Regions from separate parts of the Paenibacillus sp. 19GGS1-52 genome, predicted to be linked through region 1. Evidence: predicted binding sites of a transcription regulator. Region 1 holds the regulator's gene; the other holds the start of a gene.
What was found. The regulator CtsR, encoded in region 1, represses protease genes until heat stress. The targets are predictions, from matches to a motif close to ATGGTCAATAAAGGTCAAACA.
Positions count from the first base shown of each region.

Region 2: the regulator CtsR is predicted to act here: its motif matches at 3,663-3,683, upstream of clpP (ATP-dependent Clp endopeptidase proteolytic subunit ClpP).

Region 1 covers NZ_CP059724.1:942,351-951,165, reverse strand. The annotation lists gene disA (DNA integrity scanning diadenylate cyclase DisA) at 1-143, opposite strand, end outside; gene radA (DNA repair protein RadA) at 156-1,523, opposite strand; gene clpC (ATP-dependent protease ATP-binding subunit ClpC) at 1,755-4,223, opposite strand; gene mcsB (protein-arginine kinase McsB) at 4,259-5,323, opposite strand; gene mcsA (protein-arginine kinase activator protein McsA) at 5,354-5,878, opposite strand; gene H1230_RS04190 (CtsR family transcriptional regulator) at 5,908-6,369, opposite strand; gene H1230_RS04185 (GNAT family N-acetyltransferase) at 6,655-7,827, opposite strand; rRNA gene rrf (5S ribosomal RNA) at 8,248-8,364, opposite strand; rRNA gene H1230_RS04175 (23S ribosomal RNA) at 8,563-8,815, opposite strand, start outside.
Region 2 covers NZ_CP059724.1:109,737-118,551, forward strand. The annotation lists gene H1230_RS00470 (phosphoglycerate kinase) at 1-913, opposite strand, end outside; gene gap (type I glyceraldehyde-3-phosphate dehydrogenase) at 1,038-2,048, opposite strand; gene H1230_RS00480 (sugar-binding transcriptional regulator) at 2,165-3,217, opposite strand; tRNA gene H1230_RS00485 (tRNA-Arg) at 3,501-3,575, shown strand; gene clpP (ATP-dependent Clp endopeptidase proteolytic subunit ClpP) at 3,770-4,366, shown strand; gene H1230_RS00495 (GDSL-type esterase/lipase family protein) at 4,467-5,102, opposite strand; gene H1230_RS00500 (PdaC/SigV domain-containing protein) at 5,220-6,317, opposite strand; gene H1230_RS00505 (SIMPL domain-containing protein) at 6,528-7,280, opposite strand; gene H1230_RS00510 (GNAT family N-acetyltransferase) at 7,392-7,919, opposite strand; gene H1230_RS00515 (HPr family phosphocarrier protein) at 8,179-8,448, opposite strand; gene whiA (DNA-binding protein WhiA) at 8,549-8,815, opposite strand, start outside.

The DNA.
Region 1 (8,815 bases):
ATCACCTCAGGACTATATCCGACAACGATTAACGCTCCCGTCTTAGCGCGTAGCACATTCTCTAATCCATCACGGAAAGGTGTTCCGGGTGCGGCCATCCTGAGCAGATCATTCATTTTCTCTAATTGATTATGTTCCTTCATATTCTGTGCCCCCTAATCTAACGCGACCGCAAGTGCATCTGCTACGGTGCTGACGCCAATAATCTGGATATCCTGTGGGTGCTTCCAGCCCTTCATGCTCTTCTCAGGCATAATTACTCGACGGAAGCCCAGCTTTGCGGCCTCTTTGACACGCATCTCTGCGCGAGAAACACCCCTCACTTCACCGGTAAGCCCTACCTCACCGAAGAAAACATCATAAGGCTTTGTTGAAATATCACGAAAGCTGGAAGCAATGCTGATGGCAACTGCTAGATCAATTGCCGGTTCATCAAGCTTAACTCCGCCAGCTACATTCAGGTATGCATCCTGATTCTGCAGGAACATACCCATCCGTTTCTCAAGAACAGCAATGATAAGCGCCATGCGCTGATGATCGAGTCCTGTGCACATCCGCCGCGGAGAAGGGAAATGAGTAGCAGCGATAAGCGCCTGTATTTCTACAAGAACCGGTCGTGTACCCTCCATACTTGCTACGACCGTAGATCCAGCTACACCAAGAGGGCGCTCTGACAAAAAGAGCTCTGAAGGATTTTCCACCTCGGTTAGCCCAACTTCACCCATTTCAAAGATGCCGATTTCATTGGTGGAACCAAAACGATTCTTTACAGCCCGCAGTAGCCTGTACGTATGATGCCGCTCTCCTTCAAAATAAAGTACACAATCTACCATATGCTCAAGCATCCGTGGTCCTGCGATAGCCCCTTCCTTGGTGACATGCCCTACCAATACAGTAGCGATTCCGCGAATTTTGGCGATCCGCATAAATCTTGTCGTACATTCCCGTACTTGTGTCACACTGCCGGGTGCACTTGCTACCTCCGGCATATAAACAGTTTGAATGGAATCAATAACGAGAAATTGGGGCTGAATTTGTTCAATAGCTTCCTCGATACTTTCCATATTCGTCTCACAAAGTACATATAGCTCTGCTGACAACGCACCGAGGCGATCTGCGCGCAACTTCGTCTGCCTCACCGATTCTTCCCCGGATATATATAGCACACGTAATCCCTGTTTCGTCAGAGCATGTGAGGTCTGCAGCAGTAATGTGGATTTACCAATACCGGGGTCTCCCCCTACCAGCACCAGCGAACCGGGAACGATACCTCCGCCAAGAACACGATTAAGTTCACCGATGCCTGTCAGTATGCGCGGCTCTTTGTCACTTTCTATACTTATGATGGATTGTGCCTTTTCTTTACTATGAAAAATAGGGGAACTCATACCCTGTGTTTTGACTACGCTTTCCGTTTCCTCTACCATGGAGTTCCAAGCCTGGCAGCTCGGACATTTACCGAACCATTTCGGTGATTCGTATCCACATTCGATACAGTTAAATTTGGTTTTTGCTTTAGCCATGTGCTCTCCTTACGTCCGAACTTCTAAAATTGCGGATAAATTTCTCGTTATTCAAAGTTTACCATCTCTGCTCGTTTAACGAAAGGTCAATCGGAAGTTGAATTAAATACTCCTACCTTTAACCTGCCTGTATTTGCAGTGAAATAAACATCTAGAATAACAATTCCCAATAAAAAAAACCGCCTTCTCCTCTTATACGGAGGAGTGGCGGTTTTGTCACAAGTTTCTACTTTATTCAGCTTCCACTTCTTTTTCCAAAGATACAGCTACAGGCACATCAATCTTTGTGACCACAAGCTCACCATTGACTTCATCAATGTTGAGTGAATCACCCTTCTGGATATTGCCTTTCAGCAACTCCTCGGATAGACGGTCTTCAATGTGCTTTTGAATGGCACGACGCAGCGGACGTGCACCAAAGGCTGGATCATATCCTTCTTTGGCCAGAAACGCCTTCGCTCCATCCGTGAGGACAAAGTCCACATCATGTTCACGCAGTCGCTTGCGCAACTCTTCGGACATCAGCGTGACGATTTCGGCGATATGTTCCTGGTCCAGTGAATGGAAGACGATAATTTCATCGATCCGGTTCAAGAACTCTGGGCGGAAGCTTTTCTTCAACTCTTCCATAACCTTGCCCTTCATATTACCATAATCTGCTCCCGCATCTTGTACAGCAGTGAACCCAAGCGTCGAATTCTTTCTGATCGCTTGTGCACCTACATTGGAGGTCAGAATAATCAGCGTATTTCGGAAATCCACTACACGTCCCTTGGAATCCGTCAGACGTCCATCTTCAAGTACCTGCAGCAGGATGTTGAATACTTCGGGATGGGCCTTCTCAATTTCATCAAGTAGTACTACTGAATACGGTTTACGGCGAACCTTCTCCGTTAATTGGCCGCCTTCCTCATATCCAACATACCCTGGAGGCGCTCCGACCAGACGAGAAGTGGAGTGTTTCTCCATGTACTCTGACATATCAATGCGGATCACCGCATTCTCATCGCCAAACATTGCTTCTGCAAGTGCACGAGCCAACTCAGTTTTACCTACACCTGTTGGTCCGAGGAAGATAAATGAACCCATTGGACGTTTCGGATCCTTCAGACCCGCACGCGCCCGACGGAGTGCCCGGCTGACAGCCTTAACGGCTTCGTCCTGACCAATTACACGTTCATGCAGTATCGCTTCCATATTGAGCAGACGGTCAGTCTCCTCTTCTTTAAGCTTGCTAACAGGAATGCCCGTCCAACTAGCTACAATCTGTGCAATATCGTCAGGTGTAACCTCGGAATCGGTACGGCCCTGCTTCTCTTTCCACTGATTCTTAGTGGTATCGAGTTCTTCACGGATCTTTTGTTCAGTATCACGTAACGCAGCCGCTTTCTCGAATTCCTGGCTTTGCACTGCAGAATCCTTTTCCTTACGGATATCGTCTAAACGCATTTCCAATTCCTTCAGATTCGGTGGAATTGTATAAGAGTTCAGTCTGACTTTGGATCCGGCTTCATCAATCAAGTCAATGGCTTTGTCAGGTAGGAAACGATCTGGAATGTAGCGGTCAGACAGTTTCACGGCTTCTACGATGGCTTCATCCGTAATCTTCACACGGTGATGGGCTTCATAACGGTCACGAAGTCCGAACAGAATTTGTACTGTTTCTTCCGGGGAAGGCTGATCCACCGTAATGGGTTGGAAGCGACGCTCCAAGGCTGCGTCTTTTTCAATATATTTGCGGTATTCGTCCAGCGTTGTTGCACCTATGCACTGCAGTTCGCCACGGGCCAAAGACGGCTTCAGAATGTTAGAAGCATCAATTGCACCTTCAGCACCACCTGCACCGATCAGCGTATGCAGCTCATCAATGAAGAGTATAATGTTACCCGCTTGACGAATCTCATCCATAATTTTCTTCAGACGGTCTTCAAACTCACCGCGGTATTTAGTACCAGCAACAACTGATCCCATATCGAGGGTCATAACACGTTTGTCGCGTAATGTCTCAGGGATTTCATTATTGATAATCTTCTGTGCCAAGCCTTCGGCAATAGCCGTCTTACCTACACCAGGTTCACCAATCAGCACCGGGTTGTTCTTGGTCCGGCGGCTCAGAACCTGTATAACACGTTCTATTTCCTTGCTGCGGCCGATAACCGGATCAAGATGGCCATCCTTGGCATAAGCGGTCAAATCACGTGCAAGACCATCCAGCGTAGGTGTGCTGACATTGACTGGAGCACCACTGTGACTGGACGCTGCCTCACTGCTACCCAATAGTTGCAATACCTGTTGGCGGGCTTTATTCAAGCTAATGCCGAGGTTATTGAGCACACGTGCAGCTACACCTTCTCCTTCACGGATGAGCCCGAGCAGGATATGTTCTGTGCCAACGTAAGTATGTCCCAGCTTGCGGGCTTCGTCCATCGACAGCTCGATAACTTTTTTGGCGCGAGGAGTATAAGCAATGTTCGTAGGTTGTTCTTGCCCTCTGCCAATCAGTGTTTCCACTTCATCCTGAATTTTCTCCAGGCCTAAACCCAAACCGATTAATGCTTTAGCAGCAATGCCGTCACCTTCACGAATAAGTCCGAGCAAAATATGTTCTGTGCCGATATTGTTGTGTCCTAAACGAACAGCTTCTTCCTGCGCCAGCGCCAGCACTTTTTGTGCCCGTTCCGTAAATCTTCCAAACATCATATCTCCTGCACCTCCATGAATAATAAATATCTATATTAATGTTGTGTTCCCAGTGTCTCCCGGAGCAGCTTCGCCCGGTACATATCTCGTTCGGTGGCATTCATCTCGTCGCCGAACATTTTTTGAAGGAAGCCTGGCTGCGTCTTAACATTCAGCTCGTTTAATACGGAAATGGAGGGGCCTTCCAGAATTCCAAGGTCAACCCCAAGCCGTATATCCGATAAGCGTTGTGCCGATTCTTTAAGCTCCATTACTGCTGCATAAGATAAAATTCCGTAGGAGCGTTTCACCCGATCGGTAATTCGCAGAGCGGAATCGGTAAGCAATCTCTCGCGTGCATTTCGTTCATGATCGATAATCTGAGTAACTACACTGTGAAGATTCTCAATGATTTCACTTTCGGTCTGACCCAGTGTGATCTGGTTGGATATTTGAAAGATGTTCCCTACTGCTTCGCTGCCCTCACCATAAATTCCTCTAACAGTTAATCCCACCTGATTTACTGCTGATAATATCCGGTTAATTTGATGAGTCATTACCAAAGCCGGCAAATGCAGCATCACTGAGGCACGGAGTCCTGTTCCAACATTGGTGGGACAACTTGTCAAATATCCTCTTTTATCATCAAAAGCATAGTTGACTGCAGCTTCGAAAATATCGTCGATTGCTGTCGCACGTATCCATGCTTCTCTAACCTGAAGACCAGGGAACAGACATTGAATCCGGAGATGGTCTTCCTCATTAATCATAATACTAACCGACTCGTCCTCGTTCAGTATTACAGCTCCACCTCGTGAATCATTCGCCAGATTGGGACTGATGAGATGCTTCTCCACCAGTACTTTTTTATCTAGTTCATCTAAATCATCAAGCTTCAGCATTTGAAAAGAGCCGTATTCCGCTGAGACTTCTTCATGAAATACAGGAGTAAGCTGTTCCAGTACTTCTTCCGACTGCTCCAAAGAGGCCAGCAGGGGGAAAGGAAGATCTTGTAAGTTGCGGGCTATACGCATACGGCTGCTAATTACAATCTCGGAATCACTGCCGCCACAACGCATCCAATCACTAAGCGCCTGTTCGGTAAACCGGAGACTTGACATGTCTTATCCCCCCTTTATATATGAAAGACTTTACTCTTGTGCGATTTCTTTTTCAAGTCGGCGTATCTGATCCCGTAACTGAGCAGCGGTCTCAAACTCCTCTTGCGTAATACTTTGCTGTAATTCCTGCTTCAATTCATCAATTTGCCGTTTGAACACAATTTGTGCTCCGGCTCGTTTTGGAATTTTGCCTACATGCGTGGTACTGCCATGCACCCGCTTAAAAAGTGGGTCCAGCGCACTGTTAAAATACTTATAACAGGAGCTGCAGCCAAAACGCCCAAGCTTGCTGAACTGCGAATAGGTCATGCCGCAATTCTCACACTGTAGGCTTTGCGTAGTTCTTGTAGCAGCTGACTTCTCTTTATCGGCTCCTTCAAGATCAAGCAAGCCTGACAACAAACTGTGAATTGAAAACCCTCCAGCAGTTCCGGGAATAAGTTCCCCCTTCTCTCTGGCACAGCTTTCACAAATATGAAATTCCGTCTTCTCTCCACTCACAATCTTGGTAAAATGGAGCGTTGCCGGTTTGACACCGCATTCCTGGCAAAGCATAAGCGGAGTCCCTCCCTTATGGTTGACAATTATTTGCCTAACAAAGAGATCAGCATAGCTTTCATAAGCTTGGCACGAATCTCATCCCGGTACGGTAGCTTGAGCGTCAAGCAATCCCGGGAAACAGCGGCTCGCATGAGGCATGCTTCTCGCTTGGATAGAAAGCAGGCTTCTTCAAGCTGATAGATCAGCCCTTCAGCGGTGTTCTGATCAATTCCGCTTCCGATGGTGTGATTGAGATGCGCGTACAGAGCCACATTTTGGGGCAACTCAAAACGTTGAATACGAATATATCCACCGCCGCCGCGCTTACTTTCCACCACGTAGCCTTTTTCCAGAGTAAAGCGTGTGCTAATGACATAATTGATCTGTGACGGTACACATGAGAACTGATCCGCCAGGTCATTACGCTGAATCTCCACCGTACCTTCGGGACTTTCATGCAAAATATTCTTCAGATATTGTTCAATAATATCGGAGATATTGCGCATCACTTATCCTCCAGTGTTTACAACTTTATAATACCGCATGCTGTTTAACGTCCATCCGGCGGTGATCTCAAAAGAACTTAATCCAAGAGCAGTAAAGCGAATCGCACTGAATAGTTTGGGAATGGATAGTTCTAAAGAGCACTGACTTCAGGCTGCGTTGACTTTGACTTTCTTTGACTTATTTAATAGTATAACATAATCTCAAGCAATTCCAAGAGGGTTCTCTTATTTTTTACTTTTAATGTTCATTGTATTCGGATTCGGAATGAAACAACTCCCCAGCCTTTAGAAAAAATCAAATAAGCTTGTTTGAGCCTGCGGAATGATTCCCTCCAGCCATTGCACTGCAGCTTCATTTCCGGTCAGTCGCCCAAAGCGGGACAGCTCACCTGGGCGTTTATAGCCGAGCAACAACACTGTTAATGTACCGATATCGCAAGAAAGATCTGCCTCAATATTGTCGCCATCAATTTTTATTAATGTAGGAGTCCCCTCTAAGGTTATACTCCACTCCCACAACCCATCATTCCATGGAGCGTATTTGTCTTCAATATTGATGATCTGCTTCTGCTGAGCACCTTGTACCACAAAAGAAAAATTCTCTACAAATGCCTTGGCATTAACAATACGCGCCATAAAATATGGATGACTCTCCTGCGAAATCCGCGGATCCGGCAACAAAAAGGGCAAAATATCATCGGATGGAACCCGCTTCAGAGAAGCTCCTGTCACCATGGAGTCATGGTTGGCAAGAAACGTCCATAAGCCTTGGCGAGCTTGCTCATTCATAAATACAAATTCATTAATAACTAACTCACTTTTCTCTATCTTATACAGCACGTATCCTTCAGGATTGCCCTTCGGTGAATAAAAAATAGCATTAAACGTGTCCTGATTCAGAACCACATGCTCCCACCAGTCCTTATCACGTTTTAGCGTACCGTTATATTGGGCTGCAAAATGACTATATAGCTCATCCAATATTTCAATATCAAATAAATTACGACGTATATTCCCTGCAATTTCTGCCTTTAATGGGAATTTAGCAATGGGAATCGTATATTTCTTGTATTCACAATAAATCTCCCACCCAAACTTGCGATAAAAGGGAATAAGAAAGGGATGCAGAAAAGATAACGTCTGTCCGGCTTCATTCATCGTCTGCAGTGTATGGGATAGAAGCTTAGCTACCAGTCCTTGCCTGCGGTTCTCTGGCCATGTCGCTACACCGGCTATTCCCCCCATAAGTACTGCCCGCCCTTGTATATATACTTGCAGTGGGAGCAGGGTCAGCTTAGCACCTAAAAGACCATCCTCAAAAATACCCCATACTCGTTCTGGCTTGAATCTACTCTTGGCCTTGACTTTATCCTCCCCTGCTAACTTGTACTGAAAAGCATATTCGGACAAGCTTAAACTAGTTTCGAATTCTTCAGAATTCAACTGCCTAATCTCCAATAAACTCACCTCATCAATTTAAGAAATCAACCTAAGGTGAGTATAACAAGAGAGGGTACATGTATGCTAATTCAATAACTGAATTTCAAAATATTATTTAGTTATCCACAGCTTCTACACAGAAACCTCAAACACTAAATTTGTCAGTTCTCTAATAATAATTAGTTATCCACGTTTCCAGCAATGTATCCACATTTTTCAGTATCTATCCACATAAACCCGTGTATTACTTAGGTTTCTCTTGACATACACACCTAAACATGTCCTCTGTTCATATAAATCGGGAGGAATATTTGATTATTGATTGTATCCACATGTTAGTAAGTTTTCTGTACTTTCTTGAAAACTATCCACAACATTTCCACAGGTTATAAAAGACGCAAAAAGACCACTGTTGAAAGATCAACAATGGTCTTAAGTGCTTGGCAACGTCCTACTCTCCCAGGACCCTTCGGTCCAAGTACCATCGGCGCTGGAGGGCTTAACGGTCGTGTTCGGGATGGGTACGCGTGGAACCCCTCCGCTATCGCCACCAAACATGCGCTTGTGTAACAAGCGCTGGCGTTTTGAAATTTGGTTCATCACAACTGTGTGAATGAATTTCAAAACAATTGGTTTTTTCCGGTCGCTTAGCTCCCCGAATTTCTTCAGGAAAATAACCAACACTAGAAAAGACATACAGGCTTGAATCGCCTGAAAACTGAATCCGAATCGAATCTGCGTTCTTGCTTGTTTGTGGATAAGCCCTCGACCGATTAGTATTGGTCAGCTCCATGCATTGCTGCACTTCCACCTCCAACCTATCTACCTCGTCGTCTTCAAGGGGTCTTACTAATTGGGAAATCTCATCTCGAGGGGGGCTTCACGCTTAGATGCTTTCAGCGCTTATCCCGTCCGTACGTAGCTACTCAGCTATGCTCCTGGCGGAACAACTGATGCACCAGCGGTACGTCCATCCCGGTCCTCTCGTACTAAGGACAGCTCCTCT
Region 2 (8,815 bases), 830 kb from region 1:
CAGCATAGATTGCACGAGTCTTAGGACCGATATCAAGACCTTGCCAACCAGCTGGAATATCTGTTACATCAACAATTTTAGTGTTAGCATCTGCACCAAATTTGTCAGCAACTACTACGTCAACCGGAAGCACAAAGTTTTTGCCAAGTGCTTTTGCTTTCTCGATGAATCCAAGAGCAGCGTCAATTTTGCTGTTATCTACGAGTGATTCACCAATTTCGAAGCCTTGAGCCTTGGTGAAAGTGTAAGATAGACCGCCACCGATCAGCACGTTGTCAGCCAAAGTCAACAGGTGATCAATTACATCGATCTTGTCTTTAACCTTGGAACCGCCAATGATAGCTGTGAAGGGACGTTCTGGATTAGTAAGAGCTTTACCCAGAACAGATAATTCTTTCTCCATCAATAGACCGGATACAGCGGGCAGGAAATGAGCGATACCTTCTGTCGATGCATGTGCACGGTGAGCCGCGCCAAAAGCATCATTGACGAATAGGTCAGCCAGTTCAGATAACTGCTTAGCGAATTCAGGATCGTTCTTCTCTTCACCAGGGTAGAAACGAACATTCTCAAGAACGAGTACATCGCCTTCACCAAGCTCAGCAACTTGTGCCTTTACAGCATCGCCAATAGCTTCGTCAGCTTTTGCTACCGGTTGGCCAAGTAGCTCGGATAGACGCACTGCAGCAGGTGTAAGACGCATGGAATCAACAAATTGGCCATTTGGACGTCCCAGATGACTCGCCAAAATAACCTTTGCACCATGTTCGATCAAATATTTAATGGTCGGAAGCGTCTCACGGATACGAGTATCATCTGTAATTACTCCATCTTCCAATGGCACATTAAAATCGACACGCATAAATACGCGTTTACCCTTTACTTCTACATCACGGACACTCTTTTTGTTCATAATTATTTCCTCCACACCCAAAATTGTTTCAATCCCGAATCCAAGGAATATCTTTCCATTTAGAAAGAGCGGAAACAAGGAAAGTCTGTTTCCGCTCTATAGTTGAACTTATAGTAAATCAGTATTACTTAGCAAGTTTTGCGAAGTGTTCCAAAGTACGAATCAATTGTGCAGTGTAGGACATTTCGTTGTCATACCAAGCAACTGTCTTAACCAGCTGTTTGTCGCCAACAGTCATAACTTTAGTTTGTGTAGCATCAAACAGGGAACCGAAAGTCATACCTTTAACATCGGAAGATACGATTTCATCTTCAGTGTAGCCATAAGTATCAACATCAGAAGCTGCTTTCATAGCTGCATTGATTTCTTCTACAGTAACTGTTTTTTCAAGAACTGTAATAAGCTCAGTCAGGGAACCTGTAGCTACTGGAACACGTTGAGCTGCACCGTCCAATTTGCCTTTAAGTTCTGGAATTACCAAGCCGATTGCTTTAGCAGCACCGGTAGTGTTAGGGATAATGTTCTCAGCCGCTGCGCGAGCACGACGGAAGTCTCCTTTAGCGTGCGGAGCATCCAAAGTATTTTGGTCGCCAGTGTAAGCATGAATTGTAGTCATCAAACCTTGTACGATACCGTAGTTGTCTTGAAGAACTTTTGCCATAGGAGCCAGGCAGTTCGTTGTGCAAGATGCGCCGGAAATAACAGTCTCAGTACCATCAAGAATGTCATGGTTAACGTTGTAAACGACAGTTTTCATGTCGCCAGTAGCTGGAGCGGAGATAACTACTTTCTTAGCTCCACCCTTCAAGTGTTTCTCAGCTGCTTCTTTAGTAGTGAAGAAACCAGTACATTCAAGTACGATATCAACGCCGAGTTCGCCCCAAGGCAATTCTTCAGGGTTGCGGTTTGCAAGAACCTTAACTTCTTTACCGTTTACTTTGAAGAATCCGTCATGAACTTCAACATCACCCTTGAAAGTACCTTGAGTTGTATCATATTTAAGCAAATGAGCAAGCATCTTAGCGTCAGTCAAGTCATTGATTGCTACCACTTCGATACCTTCCACATTTTGAATACGGCGGAATGCAAGGCGTCCAATACGTCCAAAACCATTAATACCAACTTTTACAGTCATTAAATAGTTCCTCCTAGAATTCATTTTATTTATTCAAGACAAGCCGTGAAGCTTGTCAAGACAACAATGTTAAGTATAAAGCAAAACAACCTTCAGCGCTCCCCATATTATGGAATCTATAGGGTTAGTTGTAAATGTCGATCAATTTCTTTACCAATTTCTACAGCAGCGGCTTCGTCCGTAACCAGAATATCCTCCTGCCCAAAACGCAGCATGGCATGAATAGCTTTGGCCTTGCGTTTGCCTCCGGCAATACCGACTACAACTTCTGTCCGAATAATATCCTCCAGGCGTAATCCCATGGTAAGCATTGTATGTACAACCTCACCATCTTCATTAAAGTAATAGCCAAATGATTCAGCTACTGCTCCTTCTTCCTGGATCTCTGAAACTGTTGCTTCATCGAGCTTACGGCGTCGGGTCATTTCAATGGCATCCCCGATCCCGTGTACAATAATACGCGAACTGCGGATGATTTGTACAATCTCGCCAATATTGGAGTCTAAAGCCAGGGATTGAAAAGCATCCTCGGCAAGCAAATCGGGCACATGCAGCAGCCTATAATTCGCTCCGACTCGTTTGGCCATTGTTGAGGCGATGGTATTCGCTTGAATCTCCATGCTTTCTCCCAAACCGCCGCGCGCTGGTACAAACCAAGCGTTCTTATAGTAAAGGGAGAGCGGCGGTGTCAACTGATCGGCCATTTCGGCCAGCGTCGAACCACCTGTAACGGCGACTGTATCGTCTGAACGCAACTCGCCTAGCAATGCCTTGGCGCCTGCGCGCCCAAGCTCACGTTTGGTGAACGGTGATGTTTCACAATCACCCGGCACAACGACTACTTTGTTCAGACCATACGTTGTTCGAATCTTCTCTTCCAGATCATCCAGACCGAACAGGCTCTTGGCGATCGGCTCCAGTAAGTCAAGCAGTCCGCGCCCGGCATCGCTAACGCGCATACCCACGCTCTCGATCTCTATGAGCCCTTGCGATTTCAGAAGATCTGTCTCGGCACGCAGTACCCGCTCTGTCATATCCAGCGAAGCAGCCAGCGTTCTACGGCCAATAATATCGGACAACATGATCTGATGAAGAATCGTATACCGTCTCTTAAGGGTTTCCATGAGATCAGGCAAAAGCTGCTTTTGAATTTCTAATAAGTTACGCATGCTTTCACTCCTGCTATTACTCTATTCCCTTGTTCATGGTCTCAAAACGTCCCGGGCTAACTTTTTAAGTCCCACCCATATTCTAACTAAATTTCGTACGAAGTGCAAGTCTTCGAAGAGTAGAATTCACAACCTCTTTTCATCTTATACATACACAGCAATATGAAATGGCCTCTCAAGATGTGGATTACGACATAATAGCTTGTCCCAGTCGCTTGAAGCACTGAACATTATTATTACACCATTGCTTTTACACTATAATTATATTATAATAATTTCTATTGCGCCCGTGGTCCAATGGATATGACGGAGGCCTCCGAAGCCTTAGATCCAAGTTCGATTCTTGGCGGGCGCACCATATTTTACACTTCAATACATACGATTAACATTAGTTATACTACTATTTAACCAAAGTGCCACTTGCTGGCTCTTTTTTTTGTCTATAAGTTTGACTTTCTTTGACTTTTTGTTTGAATTTGTTTATCATGTGGTTAACACGGTAATAGTAAAAATAAATACATTCGAAGATCTAATTTCAAGGAGGTTTTCCACGTGAGTTATATTCCTATGGTAGTAGAACAGAGCAACCGCGGTGAGCGTGCTTATGACATCTATTCCCGCCTACTGAAGGACCGCATCATTTTCCTCGGAACGGAGGTTAATGACGTGGTGGCCAATTCCATCATCGCACAAATGCTGTTTCTGGCTGCCGAGGACCCTGAGAAGGACATTCACCTATATGTGAACAGCCCTGGCGGATCCATTACTGCGGGTATGGCTATTTTTGATACAATGCAGTACATTAAACCGGATGTTTCCACGATCTGTGTGGGTATGGCCGCTTCCATGGGAGCGTTCCTGTTAAATGCCGGTGCTATTGGCAAGCGTTTCGCGCTGCCGAACAGTGAAATTATGATTCATCAGCCTCTCGGTGGTGCTCAAGGCCAGGCTTCAGACATCGAAATTCGTGCCCGCCGTATCCTTAAGCTGCGCGACAAGCTGAATGGTATTCTAGCTGAACGTACAGGCCAACCGCTAGAGAAGATTGAGAAGGATACAGATCGCGATTACTTCATGAGTGCTGCTGATGCTGCCGCTTATGGTATCGTCGATAAAGTGATTGAGAAAACACTGCCTACCGGCGTGTAAGCTATATCTATATAAACGAAGAGGCTGTCCCCCAACCATTAAATGGATAGGGGACAGCCTCTTCGTTTTGCGCATAAGCCACTAATTAAACAACAACAGTTCAGCCCAACCTGCCATAACCAAGCGCGTTCAACCTATCAGCAATGACACGATAGCCTCGCCCGTTGGGATGCAAATGGTCAATAGACAGCAGTCCGCGCTCATTCCCGGAGAATTCACCATAAATAGAGGCAAAACCACAGATCCGGCTGCTATACTGCGAGGCATACCTATTGAATTGCTGCACCCATTCCGTCGCTTGATACATTTGGGGATACGGGTTGTATAAACCCACAATTCGTATGATGTAAGGCTCGCGACTTCCAGATTTCAGCTGTTGCAGCGTCACCATAATTTCAGCAAAGTTCTGTTTGCACTCCTCTAAGGCTCTGCGCAGCACTCTGGATGGATCTCCTTGCCCAGCCGTCGATTTAGCTGCACGGATTAGATCGTTGCCGCCAATGGACAGTGTTATCAATTCAGCTCCCTGGAGTGCTTGCTGATAAACGGGATTACCACGCAAACGCTGCTCCAGCCCAGCTGTGGTCAAGCCATTGACTCCCAGGTTCGTGGAGAACACATTGGAACGAAGCCTCCCCTCTGCCATACTGCGGTATACTGGGACGAAACCATTACCCGGCAAGGCTCCAAAGCCTGTCGTCAAGGAATCACCAAGCGCGGTATATTGATAACTCACAGCTCTCCCCCCTTGTTCATACACTAGCTTCTCTATTCAGCATATGAACTGAGGGTTAATCAGGGAACGGGGTGATGTAACCAGTCTGCTTTAACAGAAATATATCCTCTCACTCCCTTATTTCAGAGCAGTAAATGGACTGCTTCCATCTGGCAGCAATTCTTTGAAGCTAAACGTGTACTCAGGGAATCCAAATGCATATGCGGTGTACTCATACAATTGGAAGAAGAGCACCGCCTTGCCATCCTTTAGATAAAAATACTTCTCGGTATTCAGTCCGGTAAAACCTCCGAGATAACCATCTTCTGCCTTAATCAGCTTCGAGAGCTTGGCATTCAACTCTTTCTTATAGTTGGGGTTGGCTCCGAACAAATCGCCGAGAAGCAGACGTTTGCCGTCCTTCAGCGAGAAGGTAAAAGCTTGGCGGTAAGTCATTCCATGCGCCCCACCTGTGTATCCGTATTGAGTCGTAATTAAGCTGAGTACACCATTCTGATTGTAAGTCACAATATAATATGCATCATATTCATACGGCCGGTCTTCCTCATCACCTTTAAGGGCAATGTCCTTCTCTGCAGCTGCTGCAAAACTCATTGTAGTCTGCTTTAAGGTATTGTTGATTGCCTGCTCCGCATCTGTACTAGCAAGGCCACTGATTTGCGGATAATCCAGTTTAATGGTGGCTCCTGCTTGGTCATTAACATAACTTTCAGTCGCTATTGTCAATGGATTCTGCGGTCTGCTCATCACATTCAACCGGCCAGAGGCCGCATTCCAGTCCCCTTGATATCCTAAATAATCATTTAGCAGGCCAAAGGGTACATATAGGCGATTATTAATATTTTTTCCCTCATACTCCTTGATATAAAAGTTGTTCACTGAAATTGAAATGCCATAGTCACTTACCATCAGCTTGGTCTGCGCCGTTCCTTTGCCAACGGTATAGGTATTCTCCTTCTTATCGTAGGTAAGCGGCATCCGCAGTACATCGCGCATAAAGCTTAGTGGAACCCAAACCTGTCCATCTTTAAAAATACCCGTCTGCTGCGATATCGTTCCATTTGATTTCAGTACAACAAGATTCGCTTTACTCTGCGTCTTGCTGGTAGCAGCGTGACTCGTCTCTGCTGGCAAAAGCCCTCCACCCAGCAGTAAAGCTGCTGCCATTAACCCTGCGCCCCATTTACGGGCACTTTGTTTCGAAATCAAATTCATAATGTATTCATTTCCCCTTCCGCTAATCTTCACTCTTTCCATTATAGAGAAAATAGGAAGAGCGGTTGTTACAATTCACCTTACAGTTTCTTAACCAAAATGAGAGAATTCGCCCTTCACTATAGAAAAAACTCTGAGGCACTCCTCCGCCGTTAAGCAGAAGATTACCTCAGAGTTTTAGCAACACATAGAGCCATATTCAAAAAATGCTTATTTCAATTCATACGTTACGCTAAGCTGGGTTGTAACCTTAACCTCTCCCGGTTCAACGGAAGTGCTGCCAGCGGAATCCGCTGCGCCCATTAGTTTCTCAGCTTGTGCTGCATAGACAGGGTTGTTGCCGTCATCATTTTGAGTGACCGTAACCACCTGACCTAGACTGCGTTTAGCTGCTTTGGCAATAGCCCCTGCTTTTACATCGGCATTAGCCATCGCTTTGTCGATCACTTGCGTTTCAAGTGTAGAGGGATCTTCAACAGCGAAATTTGCGTTGCCAATATTATTGGCTCCTGCTGCAGAAGCAGCATCCAGCAATTGTCCAACCTTGCTCAGGTCGCGATAAGCAATTACTAGAGTATGGTGCGCGTTGTAACCTTTAACCTGCTGGCCTTCTTTTTCTGAATACGTGTAATTCGGCTGTACCGAGAACTGCGTGCTCTGAATGTCCTTATCGGAAATGCCCCAAGTCGTCTTCAGCAGCGCGGTCACCTTCTGGATTAGAGCACCATTAGTCTTCTGTGCTTCTTGTGCGGTTGCAGCCGTTGTATCCGCCCCGATGGACAAATACACGATATCTGGCTTAATGGACACCTCACCTTTACCGATTACACTCACAATGTTTTTTTGTACATCCTCAGCATACGCCTTTTCAGGCCCTTGAAATGCCCCGCTCAGACCCATTCCCCCTATCAATAAGCTTCCCGCAAGCAGCACCGATCCAACTGTTTTAACCAATCCCTTCACGTTTGCCAACCCCTTTCATCCTCTTAATCATTTGGTACCCTCTAGACGAGACAGCTTGGCAAAAGTTGCATAGTTTTCCCATTACCAAAAAATATTTTGTGTGATTAATAGTTAGGTCTCGATCCAGAACCGGTGAATGACATTGCCATCTTCCTCGACGTAAGAAATATCCTCTACACCGCCGTTTTTACGGATGGTCTTTTCCGAAGCGATATTTATGGCATCACAGACAACAAGGGCTCTTTCAATACCAAGTTCCTTAGTTTTATGTAGAGCTTGCCCCAGTAATGCACTGGCAAATCCTTTTTGTCTTGCGGAAGGACGGATACCATATCCGATATGCCCACCGCTATGCAGCAGCTTCTCATTCAGGCGATGTCTGATATTGACTGCACCAACTATACTGGTGACATCGGCCGTAACTAACCAATAGGTAGTGCTTGGCACCCAGCCCTCGGGAATGTTCACAGTATGCTCGTTATCCCGTAGATATTGGACCATCGCTGCGAAATTAGAGGGGTCTCGGCCAATCACCCATGGGATCATATCCTCTCCACTTTCCTTCCATTCTTTATAGAACGACAAATAAAGCTCTTCCAGGTCTACATTCGGCCGCATCAAGATCACTTGGGTCTGCATTTTATCCTCCTACAAGTTTTGTGAGCGTTGCCTCATTGATTTACTTCGTACAAAACTACTTCGGAAGCATACACTTAGTTTTGTGAGCGTTACTTCATTGATTTACTTCGTACAAAACTACTTCGGAAGCATACACTTAGTTTTGTGAGCGTTACCTCGTCGATTTACTTCGTACAAAACTACTTCGAAGCATACGGCTATATGAAAAAAAGCCCACAAGGGGCTTTTGGTCATAAGAAAAAGAAAGGCTTTACAAAAATCACTGGTTTTCAAGCTCTTCTTTGCTAACGAGACTTGTCAAAGCGGTTACAGCTTGGTCTGCATCGGCGCCATCCGCGCTAATATAAATCTCCGTGCCGGAACTGATCGCCAGGCTCATAATACCCATGATGCTTTTGGCGTTTACTTTTTTATCGTCTTTTTCCACGAAAATCTCCGACGAAAACTTGTTAGCTTCTTGCACAAACAATGCTGCCGGCCGTGCATGGAGCCCCGTCTTTAACCGTACAACTACCGGGTGCTTTGTCATGAAACGCTTACCCCCTATTTGAGATCTGCCCAAAAATTTTCACATTAAATTTTATAATATTATATCATTATAACTTAATCCACACTAGAACAAAAATAAATCAACTGCCCCGCACCTTGTCCGCCAGTTCATCAATTTTGCGCAGTCGGTGGTTTACCCCTGATTTGCTGACCGTACCCCTCAGCATTTCTCCGACTTCTTTAAGGTTGATATCTGGATTGGCCAACCTGACTTCTGCGACTTCCCGCAATTTATCCGGCAAGGAGTCCAGTCCCACCTCCCTCTGCAACAGCTTGATATTCTCAATCTGCCGCACTGCCGCACTGATCGTTTTGTTCAAATTCGCGGTTTCACAGTTAACGAGACG